2 regions of the Streptomyces sp. E-08 genome follow, and region 2 is predicted to be linked to the other one. Evidence: riboswitches for the same ligand, from Rfam matches in the RefSeq annotation. Region 2 holds a riboswitch; the other holds the start of a gene.
What was found. Region 2 has a riboswitch for ZMP and ZTP ahead of ACN9MM_RS37050 (bifunctional 5,10-methylenetetrahydrofolate dehydrogenase/5,10-methenyltetrahydrofolate cyclohydrolase). Riboswitches for the same ligand answer to the same signal wherever they lie in the genome.

Region 1: another riboswitch for ZMP and ZTP. It lies ahead of glyA (serine hydroxymethyltransferase); the one in region 2 lies ahead of ACN9MM_RS37050 (bifunctional 5,10-methylenetetrahydrofolate dehydrogenase/5,10-methenyltetrahydrofolate cyclohydrolase).

Annotation. Positions count from the first base shown of each region.
Region 1 covers NZ_CP183971.1:5,207,364-5,213,984, forward strand. Annotated here, with positions in the region: gene ACN9MM_RS24140 (glutathionylspermidine synthase family protein) at 1-137, shown strand, start outside; gene ACN9MM_RS24145 (polysaccharide deacetylase family protein) at 138-830, opposite strand; gene rocD (ornithine--oxo-acid transaminase) at 1,020-2,225, opposite strand; ZMP/ZTP riboswitch at 2,333-2,423, shown strand; gene glyA (serine hydroxymethyltransferase) at 2,488-3,771, shown strand; gene ACN9MM_RS24160 (hypothetical protein) at 3,881-4,633, opposite strand; gene ACN9MM_RS24165 (RNA polymerase sigma factor) at 4,785-5,375, opposite strand; gene trpS (tryptophan--tRNA ligase) at 5,432-6,445, shown strand; gene ACN9MM_RS24175 (2'-5' RNA ligase family protein) at 6,540-6,621, shown strand, end outside.
Region 2 covers NZ_CP183971.1:8,112,054-8,118,674, forward strand. Annotated here, with positions in the region: partial or broken gene ACN9MM_RS37030 (NAD(P)/FAD-dependent oxidoreductase) at 1-51, shown strand, start outside; gene ACN9MM_RS37035 (hypothetical protein) at 223-867, shown strand; gene exaC (acetaldehyde dehydrogenase ExaC) at 872-2,395, opposite strand; gene ACN9MM_RS37045 (GAF domain-containing protein) at 2,439-3,749, opposite strand; ZMP/ZTP riboswitch at 3,884-3,991, shown strand; gene ACN9MM_RS37050 (bifunctional 5,10-methylenetetrahydrofolate dehydrogenase/5,10-methenyltetrahydrofolate cyclohydrolase) at 4,020-4,874, shown strand; gene ACN9MM_RS37055 (hypothetical protein) at 5,019-6,020, shown strand; gene ACN9MM_RS37060 (SWF or SNF family helicase) at 6,001-6,621, opposite strand, start outside.

The DNA of each region.
Region 1 (6,621 bases), 2.9 Mb from region 2:
TGCCCGACTTCGACGGCAACCGGGTGGTGCTCGGCGCGTGGGTCGTCGAGGACGAGGCGGCGGGGCTCGGCATCCGGGAGTCGGCGGGGCCCGTCACCGACGAGTACGCCCGCTTCCTCCCGCACGTGATCCTCTAGCTACTCCGGTACGTAGTCGCGGAGCGGCGCGGGGGTCAGGCCCGCCGCCTCGGCCGCGTCCAGGGCCCGCCGAAGGTCCTGCGTCACCGTCTCGTTGAAGTGCAGCAGGACGATGTCGCCGGCCTTGAGCCGCGGGGCCGGCGGGGTCCACCCGCCCCAGGTCGTGAGGTCGTACGTCCACGTCACCAGGGCCTTCGCCCCGCAGGCGCGGGCGGTGGTCCTGGTGGTCGCGTCGTACGTGCCGTACGGCGGGCGCAACAGCCGGGGCCCGTCGCCGAACTGCGCGAGGTGCTGGTCGCGGGCCCCGCACACCTGCGCCTTCTGGCCCGCGGCGTCGAGCGTGGTCAGGTCGGGGTGGTCGACGGTGTGGTTCTCGACGCGGGAGCGGCCCTGGTCGAGCAGGGCGTGGAAGTAGCCGGAGTCGTACGAGTAGGCGCCGGGGAGCAGGAACAGCGAGGCGGGTACCCGGCGGTCGAGCAGCAGCCTCGCCGCGGCGGGGTCGTGGTTCCAGCCGTCGTCGACGGTGATGAAGACGACCGGGTCGGTGGTCTCCACGCGGGAGACCACCGGGACGGGCTCGGGCCAGGCCGCCGGGGCGGCGTGCGCGGGTCCGGCGACCGCGCCGAGGAGCGCGAGCGGGACGAGGGCGGCGAGCGCGGCACGCAGGGCGTGACGCAGACGGAGTCTCGGCATGGCGGCATCATTGGCCTAGACCAAGTCCGGTGTCAATGAGCCGAGTTGACCCCGCCCCTCCCGCTCGCCGCCCTCGTGAAAGCGGATCCCGTCAGTCCGTCGCCCCACCCACGAGGGACGCCGTCAGTCCGTCGCCCCGCCCGCGACGGGCGCCGTCAGTTCCGTCGCCCCCACCCGCGACGGACGCCGTCAGTCCGACAGGACGCCCCTCAGCTGCTCCAGGCCCCAGTCCAGGTCCTCCTTCGAGATGACCAGCGGCGGAGCGATCCGGATCGTCGACCCGTGCGTGTCCTTCACCAGGACGCCCCGCTCCATCAGACGCTCCGAGATCTCCCGGCCCGTCCCCTTCGCGGGCGCGATGTCCACGCCCGCCCACAGCCCGCGCCCGCGCACCGCCTCCACCGCACCGCCGCCCACGAGCAGCCCCAGCTCCGCGTGGAGGTGCTCGCCCAGCTCCGCCGCCCGCTCCTGGAACTCGCCCGTCCGCAGCATCGCGATCACCTCGAGGGCCACCGCGCAGGCCAGCGGGTTCCCGCCGAACGTCGACCCGTGCTCACCCGGCCGGAACACCCCGAGCACGTCACGGTCGGCCACCACCGCCGACACCGGCACCACCCCGCCGCCCAGCGCCTTCCCGAGGATGTACACGTCCGGCACCACACCCTCGTGCTCGCACGCGAACGTCCGCCCCGTCCGGCCCAGCCCCGACTGGATCTCGTCCGCCATGAACAGCACGTTCCGCCGGCGCGTCAGCTCCCGGACCCCCGCCAGATACCCGGCCGGCGGCACCAGGACCCCCGCCTCCCCCTGGATCGGTTCCAGCAGCACCGCCACCGTGTTCTCGGTGACGGCCGCCTCCATCGCCGTCAGATCCCCGTACGGCACGATCTCGAACCCCGGCGTGTACGGCCCGAAGTGGTCCCGCGCCTCGTGGTCCGTCGAGAAGCTCACGATCGTCGTCGTCCGGCCGTGGAAGTTGTTCGCCGCGACCACGATCTTCGCGTGCCCGTCCGGCACGCCCTTCACCTCGTACCCCCACTTCCGGGCGGTCTTCACGGCCGTCTCGACCGCCTCCGCCCCCGTGTTCATCGGCAGCACCGCCTCCTTGCCGCACAGCTCCGCGAGCCGCGTGCAGAACTCGGCGAACCTGTCGTGGTGGAAGGCGCGCGAGGTCAGCGTCACCCGCTCCAGCTGCGCCTTCGCGGCGTCGATCAGACGCCGGTTGCCGTGCCCGAAGTTGAGCGCCGAGTACCCGGCGAGCATGTCGAGGTAGCGACGGCCCTCGACATCGGTCATCCAGGCGCCGTCCGCCGAGGCGACGACGACCGGAAGGGGGTGGTAGTTGTGAGCGCTGTGCGCGTCCGCGGAAGCGATCGCGTCTTCTGTCCTCGACACGGGATCTCCGTTCGTCCTGCGGCTCGGGAGTGCGTATGGCCCCCTTCTTATCGTCGCTCGGATGCCGGACAGGGAAACCTCGGCGACGGCACGCCAGCTACCCTGGAATCACGCACGGCGACTGGCGTACGGGGAAGCGACCCCGGGGGAGCCGTGCGCGCTCCACCACACGAGGTGCCGCTCGCCTGGGCATCACGGGCCCCTGGTCCCGTGCGCACCTCAGCCCCGGGACCGTTCCGCCGAACGCCCGGAGGACACCACCATGACCACCCCGCAGCAGCACCCCGCGCTCGCCGCCGCCGACCCCGAGCTCGCCGCCCTCGTCGGCGCCGAGGAGCGGCTCCAGGCCGAGACCCTCCGCCTCATCCCCAGCGAGAACTACGTCTCCGCCGCCGTGCTCGAAGCCTCCGGCACGGTCCTCCAGAACAAGTACAGCGAGGGCTACCCCGGCCGCCGCTACTACGAGGGCCAGCAGAACATCGACCAGGTCGAGACCCTCGCGATCGAGCGCGCCAAGGCCCTCTTCGGCGTCGACCACGCCAACGTCCAGCCCTACTCCGGCTCTCCGGCCAACCTCGCCGTCTACCTCGCCTTCGCACAGCCCGGCGACACCGTCATGGGCATGGCCCTGCCCATGGGCGGCCACCTCACCCACGGCTGGGGCGTCTCCGCCACCGGCAGCTGGTTCCGCGGCGTCCAGTACGGCGTCCGCCAGGCTCCGATCTCCGAAGGCGGGGGTCTGATCGACTTCGACCAGGTCCGCGAGCTCGCCCTCAAGGAGCGCCCGAAGATCATCTTCTGCGGTGGCACCGCACTGCCCCGCACCATCGACTTCGCCGCCTTCGGCGAGATCGCCCGCGAGTCCGGCGCCGTCCTCGTCGCCGACGTCGCCCACATCGCCGGCCTCATCGCGGGCGGCGCCCACCCCTCCCCGGTCGGGCACGTGGACGTCATCTCCACGACCACCCACAAGACCCTCCGCGGCCCGCGCGGCGCCATGCTCATGTCCACCGAGGAGCACGCCAAGGCCCTCGACAAGGCGGTCTTCCCCGGCCTCCAGGGCGGCCCGCACAACCAGACCACCGCCGCCATCGCCGTCGCCCTCCGCGAGGCCTCCCAGCCCTCCTTCCGCGACTACGCCCACGCCGTCGTCGCCAACGCCAGGGCCCTCGCCGAGGCGCTCCTCGCCCGCGGCTTCGACCTGGTCTCCGGCGGCACCGACAACCATCTGATCCTGATCGACCTCACGCCCAAGCGGGTCCCCGGCAAGATCGCCGCGAAGGCCCTCGACCGGGCCGGGATCGTCGTCAACTACAACACCGTCCCCTACGACCCCCGGAAGCCGTTCGACCCCTCCGGCATCCGCATCGGCACCCCCTCCCTCACCTCCCGCGGCCTCACCACGGACCACATGGACCAGGTCGCCGAGTGGATCGACCGCGCCGTCGCCGCCGCCGGCACGGGCGACGAGGACGCCCTCCGCACCGTCCGCGCCGAGGTCGCCGACCTCATGGCCTCCTACCCGGCCCCGGGCCTCCCGGTCTGACGCACCCGGTCCGACCCGCACCCGGTCGACACCCGGTCGTCCGGGCCTTCGCCCGCCGCCCGCCGCCCGCCAGCCGCCCGCCGCCCGCCGGTCGTCGGCCGACGGCCCGTCAGCCCGCTGTCCCCGCGACGCGCAGGGCCTCCGTCCGGTCCGGTATGCCCTCCAGACGGAGGGTCACGGCCCCCGCGCTCCCGGTCCACAGGAGCGTGGGGCCCGCGGGGCGCGCCGCGTGGGTCCAGACCGCGCCGTCGCCCGTCTCCAGCGGGAACGTCAGCCGGTGCGGGCGGGCGAACCAGTACCCCCGCGTCCCGTCCGGCAGCGTCACCGCCTCCGGCTGCACCGGCACCTGCTTGACGAAGCCCAGCTCCAGCCGCGCCGGGAACTCGTCCAGCCGGACCGTCCGCTCCCCGACCCGCCAGCACAGGCTGATCACCGCCCGGCCCCGCTCCGCCGCCCCCGTCACCGCGACCGCGTCCGGCGCTCCGAGGGCGGCGGGTATCAGCGGCGCGAAGCCCGCCCTGCGCCCGGCCTCCGCCAGGTCCACCGGGGCGGGGCACCCCGGCACCACCCCGCCTGCCGACGCCTCGCCCGGCACCGGCCGGCCGCCCTCCGGGTCGTACCGCACGGAGACCCCGCCGAAGCCGAACCACTCCGCCACCGCCGCCCGCACGGGAGGCGTGAGCACCAGCACGATCAGCACCCCGGTCAGGCCGGCCACCACCGCCCGCCACCGCTCCCGGGCCCACGCCCCCGCACGCGTCCGCCACCGGATCCGCCGCGGCTCGGGCACCCGCTCCGGCACCGGCACGTGCTCGGCGAGGAGCTGGGCCAGCACCCGCTCGGCCATCGTCTCGCCGTCCACGTCCGGCACCCGCAGCCGCCGCCCCAGCTCACGCAGCTCACCCGTCAGACCGTCCCCGGACCCGCCCCCCAGCCCGCCCGGCAGACGCCCGTCAGACCCGCGCCCCGGACCGTCAGATCCGCGCCCCGGACCGTCCGGCCCGTGTCGCTCCTCACCCACGCCCCTCACCTCCCTCCGTCACCAGCGCCCGCCCCAGCTTCTTCAGCGCCCGGCTCAGCCGGGACTTCACCGTCCCCCTCGGCCAGCCCAGTGCCACGGCCGTCTCCGTCTCGTCCAGCTCCAGGAGATACCGGTGGATCACCACCTGCCGATGGTCCTCGGCGAGACCGTCCAGCGCCTCCCACAACCGCCGGCTCCGCTCCCGCTCCTCGGCCGCGACCGCCGGGTCCGCCGACTCCGGTATCCGAGGCTCGCCCCCGAGCAGATCCGCCTCCCGGCCGGCCACGGCACGCTGCCGACCCGCCGAGCGCACTGTGTTCCTGGTCTCATTGGCGACGATCCGCAACAGCCAAGGACGGAACGCCGCACCCTCCTTGAAACGCCCCAGGGACCGGTACGCCTTGAAGAAGGCCTGCTGCACCACGTCCTCGGCCTCCGCGCCCGCGCCGCACGCCACGGCCGCCCTCAGCGCCACCGCCGTGTGCGCGCGGACCAGCTCCGCGTACGCCTCCGGCTCCCCGGCGCGCACACGGGCGATCACCGCGGCCTCGTCGTCGACCAGGCCCCCCTCCCGCGTCCTCACACTCTTGATACACCGGCAGTCGGGGATCGGTTCCCACACCTGAGAGAATGATGTGCATGGCCTCTGACAGTCCCCGTGTGCTCTCCGGAATCCAGCCCACCGCAGGCTCGTTCCACCTCGGCAACTACCTCGGCGCCGTCCGCCAGTGGGTCGCCCTGCAGGAGACCCACGACGCCTTCTACATGGTCGTCGACCTGCACGCGATCACGGTCCCGCAGGACCCCGCCGAGCTGCGCGCCAACACCCGGCTCGCCGCCGCCCAGCTGCTCGCCGCCGGTCTCGACCCGGAGCGCTGCACCCTCTTCGTCCAGAGCCACGTCCCGGAGCACGCCCAGCTCGCGTGGGTCATGAACTGCCTCACCGGCTTCGGCGAGGCCTCCCGCATGACCCAGTTCAAGGACAAGTCCGCCAAGCAGGGCGTCGGCAACGCGAGCGTCGGCCTCTTCACGTACCCGATCCTCCAGGTCGCGGACATCCTGCTCTACCAGGCCCACGAGGTCCCGGTCGGCGAGGACCAGCGCCAGCACATCGAGCTGACCCGCGACCTCGCGGAGCGCTTCAACGGCCGCTTCGGCGAGACGTTCACGATCCCCAAGCCGTACATCCTCAAGGAGACGGCGAAGATCTTCGACCTCCAGGACCCGACGATCAAGATGAGCAAGTCGGCGTCCTCGCCGAAGGGCCTGATCAACCTCCTGGACGACCCGAAGGCCACCGCGAAGAAGGTCAAGAGCGCGGTCACCGACACCGACACGGTGATCCGCTTCGACCCGGAGAACAAGGCCGGCGTCTCCAACCTCCTCACCATCATGTCCACGCTCACCGCCACGTCCGTCGAGGACCTGGAGAAGAGCTACGAGGGCAAGATGTACGGCGCGCTGAAGACGGATCTCGCCGAGGTCATGGTGGACTTCGTCACGCCGTTCCGGGCCCGCACCCAGGAATACCTGGACGACCCGGAGACGCTGGACTCGGTCCTGGCCAAGGGAGCGGAGAAGGCCCGCGCGGTCGCCGCGGAGACGCTGGCCCAGACGTACGAGCGGATCGGCTTCCTGCCCGCCAAGCACTGAGTCCAGGGACCCTGGCCACGAGGGTGGTGCAGGCCGCACACTGGCGGCTGCACCACCACACACGACTCGACGACGGACGACGGAGGAGAACGACGTGGGGACCGTAACGCTCGGCGTTTCGATCGCGGTCCCGGAGCCCTACGGCAGCCTGCTCCAGGAGCGGCGCGCCGGCTTCG
Region 2 (6,621 bases):
GGGCAGGCAAAGCCGAAGTACGTGGGCGGCCGGAAGGCCGCACGGATCAAGGTCCGGCCCTCATCCCCTGCCTGACCGGCGAACTCGACGGCGTCCTGGCGGTCCGTCTCGAGAAGGCCCGCGTCAGCGGTTTCTGCTACGTCCGCAATCCGGCAGAGCTGCCCCGCTCGAGTCCGAAACTCCGCTCACCCGGCGATGAACTCCCTCCTCCGCAGGAGAAGCATGTCCACTCAGGCCGCGCTCGCAGCCAACGCGTCGCCCTCACCCTGGCCGATCGTGGCCAGGGCAGTCGCCTTGCTCACGGTGAGCATCAGCCTGCTGCTCACCGCCTTCGCCTGGCCGTCGGTACGCTCATCGGTGCATGACGTGCCGATCGCCGTCGCCGGGCCCGCTCCCGCCGTCAAGCGGACCACGTCCATGCTCGACCAACGGCTTCCCGACGGCTTCGAGGTCGCCGACAGCGCCGCCGCCGAACAACTGATCCGCGACCGCAAGGTGTACGGGGCGATCGACCTGAGCTCCGGCACTCCACAGGTCATCACCGCATCAGCCGGAAGCACCGCCGTCGTCCAGACCCTGAACAGCATCGCGACCGGCCTCAGCCAGGCACAGGGACCCGGCACCGCAGTCGCCGCCCGCGACCTCATCCCGCTGCCGGCCGACGACCCGCGCGGCGCCGGACTGGCCGCCGGAGCCCTGCCGCTGGTCATGGGCGGCCTGCTCGCCGCCCTGCTGTTGACCAGGCTCGTCCGCGGCAACCTCCGTCCGTATTTCACAGGCCCTACTGTGACGGCCCTGCGCCGATCAGTATCTGTTCGGAACTGGTTCCGGGGGGCGGGGCAATCCTTTCCGAGGAAACCGACTTGACGCCTCAAAAGAGGCCGAGCTTCTTGGGCGAGTAGCTGACCAGGAGGTTCTTGGTCGACTGGTAGTGGTCCAGCATCATCTTGTGGGTCTCTCGGCCGATGCCTGACTGCTTCACTCCTCCGAAAGCAGCGTGGGCCGGGTAGGCGTGGTAGCAGTTCGTCCAGACGCGGCCCGCCTGGATCGCGCGGCCCGCGCGGTAGGCCGTGTTGGTGTCGCGGGTCCAGACGCCCGCGCCGAGGCCGTAGAGCGTGTCGTTGGCCGTGCGGATCGCGTCGTCGAAGTCGGTGAAGGAGGTCACCGCCACCACCGGGCCGAAGATCTCCTCCTGGAAGATCCGCATGCGGTTGTCGCCCTCGAAGATCGTCGGCTGGACGTAGTAGCCGCCCGCCAACTCGCCTCCGTGCTCCACGATCTGGCCGCCCGTCAGGATCTTGGCGCCCTCCTTCTGGCCGATCTCCAGGTACGAGACGATCTTCCGGAGCTGTTCGGCGGAGGCCTGGGCGCCGATCATCGTGTCCGTGTCCAGGGGGTGGCCCGGGACGATCTTCTCCGTGCGGGCGACCGCCGCCTCCAGGAAGTCGGCGTAGTGGCCGCGCTGGACGAGGGCGCGGGAGGGGCAGGTGCACACCTCGCCCTGGTTGAGGGCGAACATCGTGAAGCCTTCGAGGGCCTTGTCCCGGAAGTCGTCGTCCGCCGCCCACACGTCGTCGAAGAAGATGTTGGGGGACTTGCCGCCGAGTTCGAGGGTGACCGGCTTGAGGTTCTGCGAGGCGTACCCCATGATCAGCCGGCCCGTCGACGTCTCGCCCGTGAACGCGATCTTCGCGACCCGCGGACTGGACGCCAGCGGCTTGCCGGCCTCCTCGCCGAAGCCGTTCACGACGTTCAGGACGCCGGGCGGCAGCAGGTCCGCGACCAGGCTCAGCCAGAAGTGCACCGAGGCCGGCGTCTGTTCGGCCGGCTTGAGGATCACCGCGTTGCCCGCGGCCAGCGCCGGGGCCAGCTTCCAGACCGCCATGAGGATCGGGAAGTTCCACGGGATGATCTGCGCGACCACGCCCAGCGGCTCGTGGAAGTGGTACGCCACCGTGTCGTCGTCGATCTCGCTCAGCGCGCCCTCCTGGGCCCGCAGCGCCCCCGCGAAGTAGCGGAAGTGGTCGATCGCGAGCGGGATGTCCGCGGCCAGCGTCTCCCGGACCGGCTTGCCGTTGTCCCAGGTCTCCGCGACCGCGAGCGCCTCCAGGTTGCTCTCCATGCGGTCCGCGATGCGCAGCAGGACCGCCGCCCGGTCCGCCGGAGCCGTCCGCCCCCACGCCGGGGCCGCCGCGTGCGCCGCGTCGAGGGCGCGCTCCACGTCCTCGGCGGTGCCGCGCGCGACCTCCGTGAAGGGGCGGCCGTCGATCGGACTGGGGTTCTCGAAGTAGCGGCCGGTCGCCGGGGCGACGTACTCGCCGCCGATCCAGTGGTCGTAGCGGGCCTGGTACGACATGAGCGCGCCCTCGGTACCGGGTGCGGCGTAACGGGTCATGGGCTTGGCCTCCCTGGGACGCGCCGGCCGTCCTGGCCGGCGCTCACGCCCGAGTGTGCGGACCCGTACGTTGCAAGCCCGTTGCACCGGCGGACAGTTCCGCCTCCAGGGAGTCCAGCCTCGCCCGTACGGGAGGAAGCCGGTTAGCCGGTACGGCCCCGCACAACGCCCGCCAGACCACCACGTCGTCCTCGCCCCACGTGCTGTACGCCCAGTCCGCGAGCAGCCCCGGATCGCCGCGGTCCACCAGAGCGGCCCGCAGCCGGCCCGCGAGCCGCTCCCGCAGCCGTACGACCCCGGGCGCGGCCGACGCCGGGAGCAGCGGGCCCGCGTAGTCCCCGGCAGCCGCCGCGACGGCCCCCGAGGCCAGCCTCCGGTCGACCGTCGCGAAGTCCGCGTCCACCCCCCCGGCCAGCCGGTACGGCCGCGACCTCAGCACGTCGGGCCCGACCAGCGCGCGCAGCCGTGACAGCTCCGCCCGCAGCGTCACCGGGGTCACCGACTCGTCCTCGTACAGCAGCGTCAGGAGTTCGTCGCCGCCCACTCCCTCCGGGCGGTGGGCGAGGACCACCAGGATCTCGCTGTGGCGGCGGCTCAGCCGCAGCCTCCGCCCGCCCACCGAGAGCACCGCCTCGTCCCGGCCCAGCGCCGACAGCCTCAGCCGTCCCGGCTCCGGGGCCGGACCGAGCAGCGCCAGCTGCGACTCGGCCGCGCGCGCCACCGCCTGGACGAAGCCGAGGCTGTGCGGGTGCGCGAGCCCCTCCCCGCCGGTGATGTCGACCGCGCCGAGCACCCGCCCGCTGCGCGGGTCGTGGACGGGCGCCGCGGCGCAGGTCCATGCCCGCACCGGACGCCGGAAGTGCTCCGAGGAGACCACTTGGACGGGACGGTCGACGGCCAGGGCGGTTCCGGGTGCGTTCGTCCCGGCGGCCGCTTCCGACCAGCGGGCCCCGGCCACGAAGTTCATCCTCCCGGCCGCGCGCAGGGTGCCCGGATGCCCCTCGACCCACAGCATCCGCCCGGCGGCGTCGCAGACCGCCAGGAGGTGCTCCCCGTCCGTCGCGTACGCGCCCATCAGCTCCCGGATCACCGGCATCGCCCCGGCGAGGGGATGGTCCTCCCGGTACGCGGCCAGCTCGTCGTCGTCCAGTTCCACCCGCGCCGCCCCGTCGGGGCTCACGCGCGCGCGTACGGATCGGCGCCAGGAGTCGGCCACCAGGGGACGAGCGCGCCGGGTAGGACGCTCCTCCTCCGGGTCCGGGCCTGACCGGGGCCCCGGGCCGGACCCGGCTCCCCGGTCCACCGCCGGCGTCCGTCCCGTCCGTGGCTCCGCGGCCACCCACGCATCGCTCAACTCGGCCTCCTCGTCGAGGTCGTCCCGGCCCGTCGCGCTCATCGTGGTGCGCGCGGGTGCCGCCGACAAGCTCTGCCTCACCCCGGCATATGCACCCTGTCCGGGACCGGCCCCCGACCCCTCACGTAGAGTGGGCTCCGGGCCGTGACTGGCGCTTGAGGTGGATCACCACCGGGGAGCGGCCCGGCGGAGCGCGCCCCGGCGGCGCCACCGTGCCGATGCCGTGCGCCTGGGCGACAAACCGGTCAGACACGACGCCCAGGAGTTGCCATGTCCACCAGCACCGCCACCCTCATGGACGGCACGGCCCTCGCCCGCCGCACGGTCGAGGGGACCGCCGCCCGAGCCGCCGAGATCACCCGCCGCACCGGCGTGACCCCGTGCCTCGCGACCGTCCTGGTCGGCGCGGACCCGGCCTCCGTCACGTACGTCAAGATGAAGCAGAACCGCTGCGCGAAGGCCGGAATCCGCTCCAAGCACGTCGAGCTGCCCGCCGAGACGACGACCGAGGAACTCGTCGCCGCCATCACCGCCCTGTCCGAGGACCGCGAGGTCCACGGCATCCTGCTGCAGCACCCGGTCGGCCCGCACATCGACGAGCGCGCCGCCTTCGAGGCCATCGCCCCCGAGAAGGACGTCGACGGCGTCACGATGGCCTCCTTCGCCGCCATGGGCTTCGGCCTGCCCGGCTTCGTCTCCTGCACGCCCGGCGGCATCATGCGCCTCCTCGACGCGTACGACGTCGAGCTCAGCGGCAAGCGCGCGGTCGTCGTCGGCCGCAGCGCCATCCTCGGCAAGCCCGCCGGCCTGCTCCTCCTCGGCCGCGACGCCACCGTCACCTACTGCCACTCCCGCACCAAGGACCTCTCCTCCGTCGTCCGTGAGGCCGACATCCTCGTCGCCGCCGTCGGCAAGCCGAACTTCATCAAGGGCGAGGACATCAAGCCGGGCGCCGTCGTCATCGACGCCGGCTACAACCCGGGCAACGTCGGCGACGTCGACTTCGCCTCGGCCGCAGAGCGCGCCTCCCTCATCACCCCGGTCCCCGGCGGTGTCGGCCCCATGACCATCGCCGTGCTCCTCGCCCAGACGGTCGAGGGCGCGGAGCGCCAGCTCGGCCTGTAGGCAGCGGTGACCGGGCGGCAGGTGACGGGGGCGCGGCGGTGGCGGAGGCGCGCACGGTCGGCGATGGTCACGATTCCGTACCTGCCGCGCCCGGTGGCCGGTGAACGCTGGCACCGCCGCCGTCGAAAGGCGAACCTGGTCCCTGTGCCCCACCCGCCGACCGACATCCCGCTCACGGACACCCCTCCGCCCGAGCCCGGCCGTCCGGGCGCGTCCGACACACCCGGAGCGCCCGAACCCGATCGCGCGAGCCCCTCACCGCTCCCGCCCGGCCCCGGTGCGACCGCACCCGGCGCCGAGTCGGTGTGGTCGGCCCGCTTCGTACGGCTCGGTGCGCCCCGGCCCGGGCCCGCGGCGCGGCGCGCACGCTGGTTCGGCGTGCCGCTCGTCCCGCTGCTGACGGCCGCCCTGGTGGCGGGCGCGTTCCTGACGGCCCGGGGCGGCGCGGAGGGCAGCGGACTCGCCGACGGGCGAACGGGCGGGGACCCGGCCGGTGTGCCGTCCCCCGTCGTCACCAGCGGAACGGGACCGGCCGCTCCCACCCCCGCCGACGGCACGGGACCGGCAGCCCCCACCCCCGCCGACGGAGCGGGAACGGCCGGCACGTCGAGCCCGGGGATACCCGCGCACTCCTCGACCACGGGCGCCACGCCGACGCCCACGGCGCCCGAGGACGGCGCGGGCCGGCCGCAGGACAGCACGTCACCGACGCCGCACCGGTCCGGGAGCACCGGCCCCGCGGGCGGCACGCCCTCGACCGGCACCACCCCCTCCGGCCTCCCGACGGGTGACCGCAGCAGCGTGCGGCCGGTCTCCTTCGAGGCGCTGCGCGTGGGCGAGTGCTTCGACATCGACCGCGACGCGCCGGGCACCGCCCTCCGACAGCGCTGCGACACGCCGCACCACGCCGAACTGATCGCGCGGCTCCGCCTGGCCGGCACCTTTGCCACCGATCAGGCGGTACGCGAGGCGGCCACCCTCCTCTGCCGCGAACCGCTCCGCCGCAAGGCCGCCCGGCAGCCGCTCGGCACGCGCTGGACGACCTTCGTCCAGTACCCGTACCGGACGAGCCACCTCCTCGGCGCGGACACCGTCGCCTGCAGCCTGGCGACCACCACCGGCACGCTCAGCCACCGGCTCCAGTAGCACCGACGGCGAACGCCGTCGCCAGGGCCGCCGCCGGGTCACGGTCCGCCGGACCGGCCGGGGACCAGCGCGCCCCGGCCTTCACGAACGGCCACCAGCGTCCATCCTCACCCAGCCTCAGCTGCGCCTCCGCGCCCACGACCGTCCACCGCGCGCCGCCCGCGCGTCGCAGCACCGGGCGCTCGCCGTCGGCCCAGGCCTCGGCGAGCCGGACCCCGGCCCGGTCGACAGCCCCGGCATCCGGCGTCCACTCCTCGTCCAGTACGGCGAGGGCGGCGGCGCCCCCGAACCGCCACGCGCGCGTGGCCAGGTCCAGTTCCCCGCGCGACCTGCCCGAACCGGACGCGAGCCGCGCCGCGACCCAGGGCGCGGGAGCGCCCGCCGCGAGCCGGACCGCGTCCTGAGCGACCGTCAGCGGCGCCTCCACCGCCTCCGTCGTGGCGTCGCACACGCCGCCGCCCCCCAGCAACGTGCCGAGCAGCCGCTGCGCGCGTGCCGCCGCGTCCGTCGCGAGGAACTCGAGGGCCGCCGGGTCGACCCCCGGCTCCGGCGGGGTGTCGGTGTCCAGGGACGGCGACCGGCCCGGCGCCGGCTGTGCGAC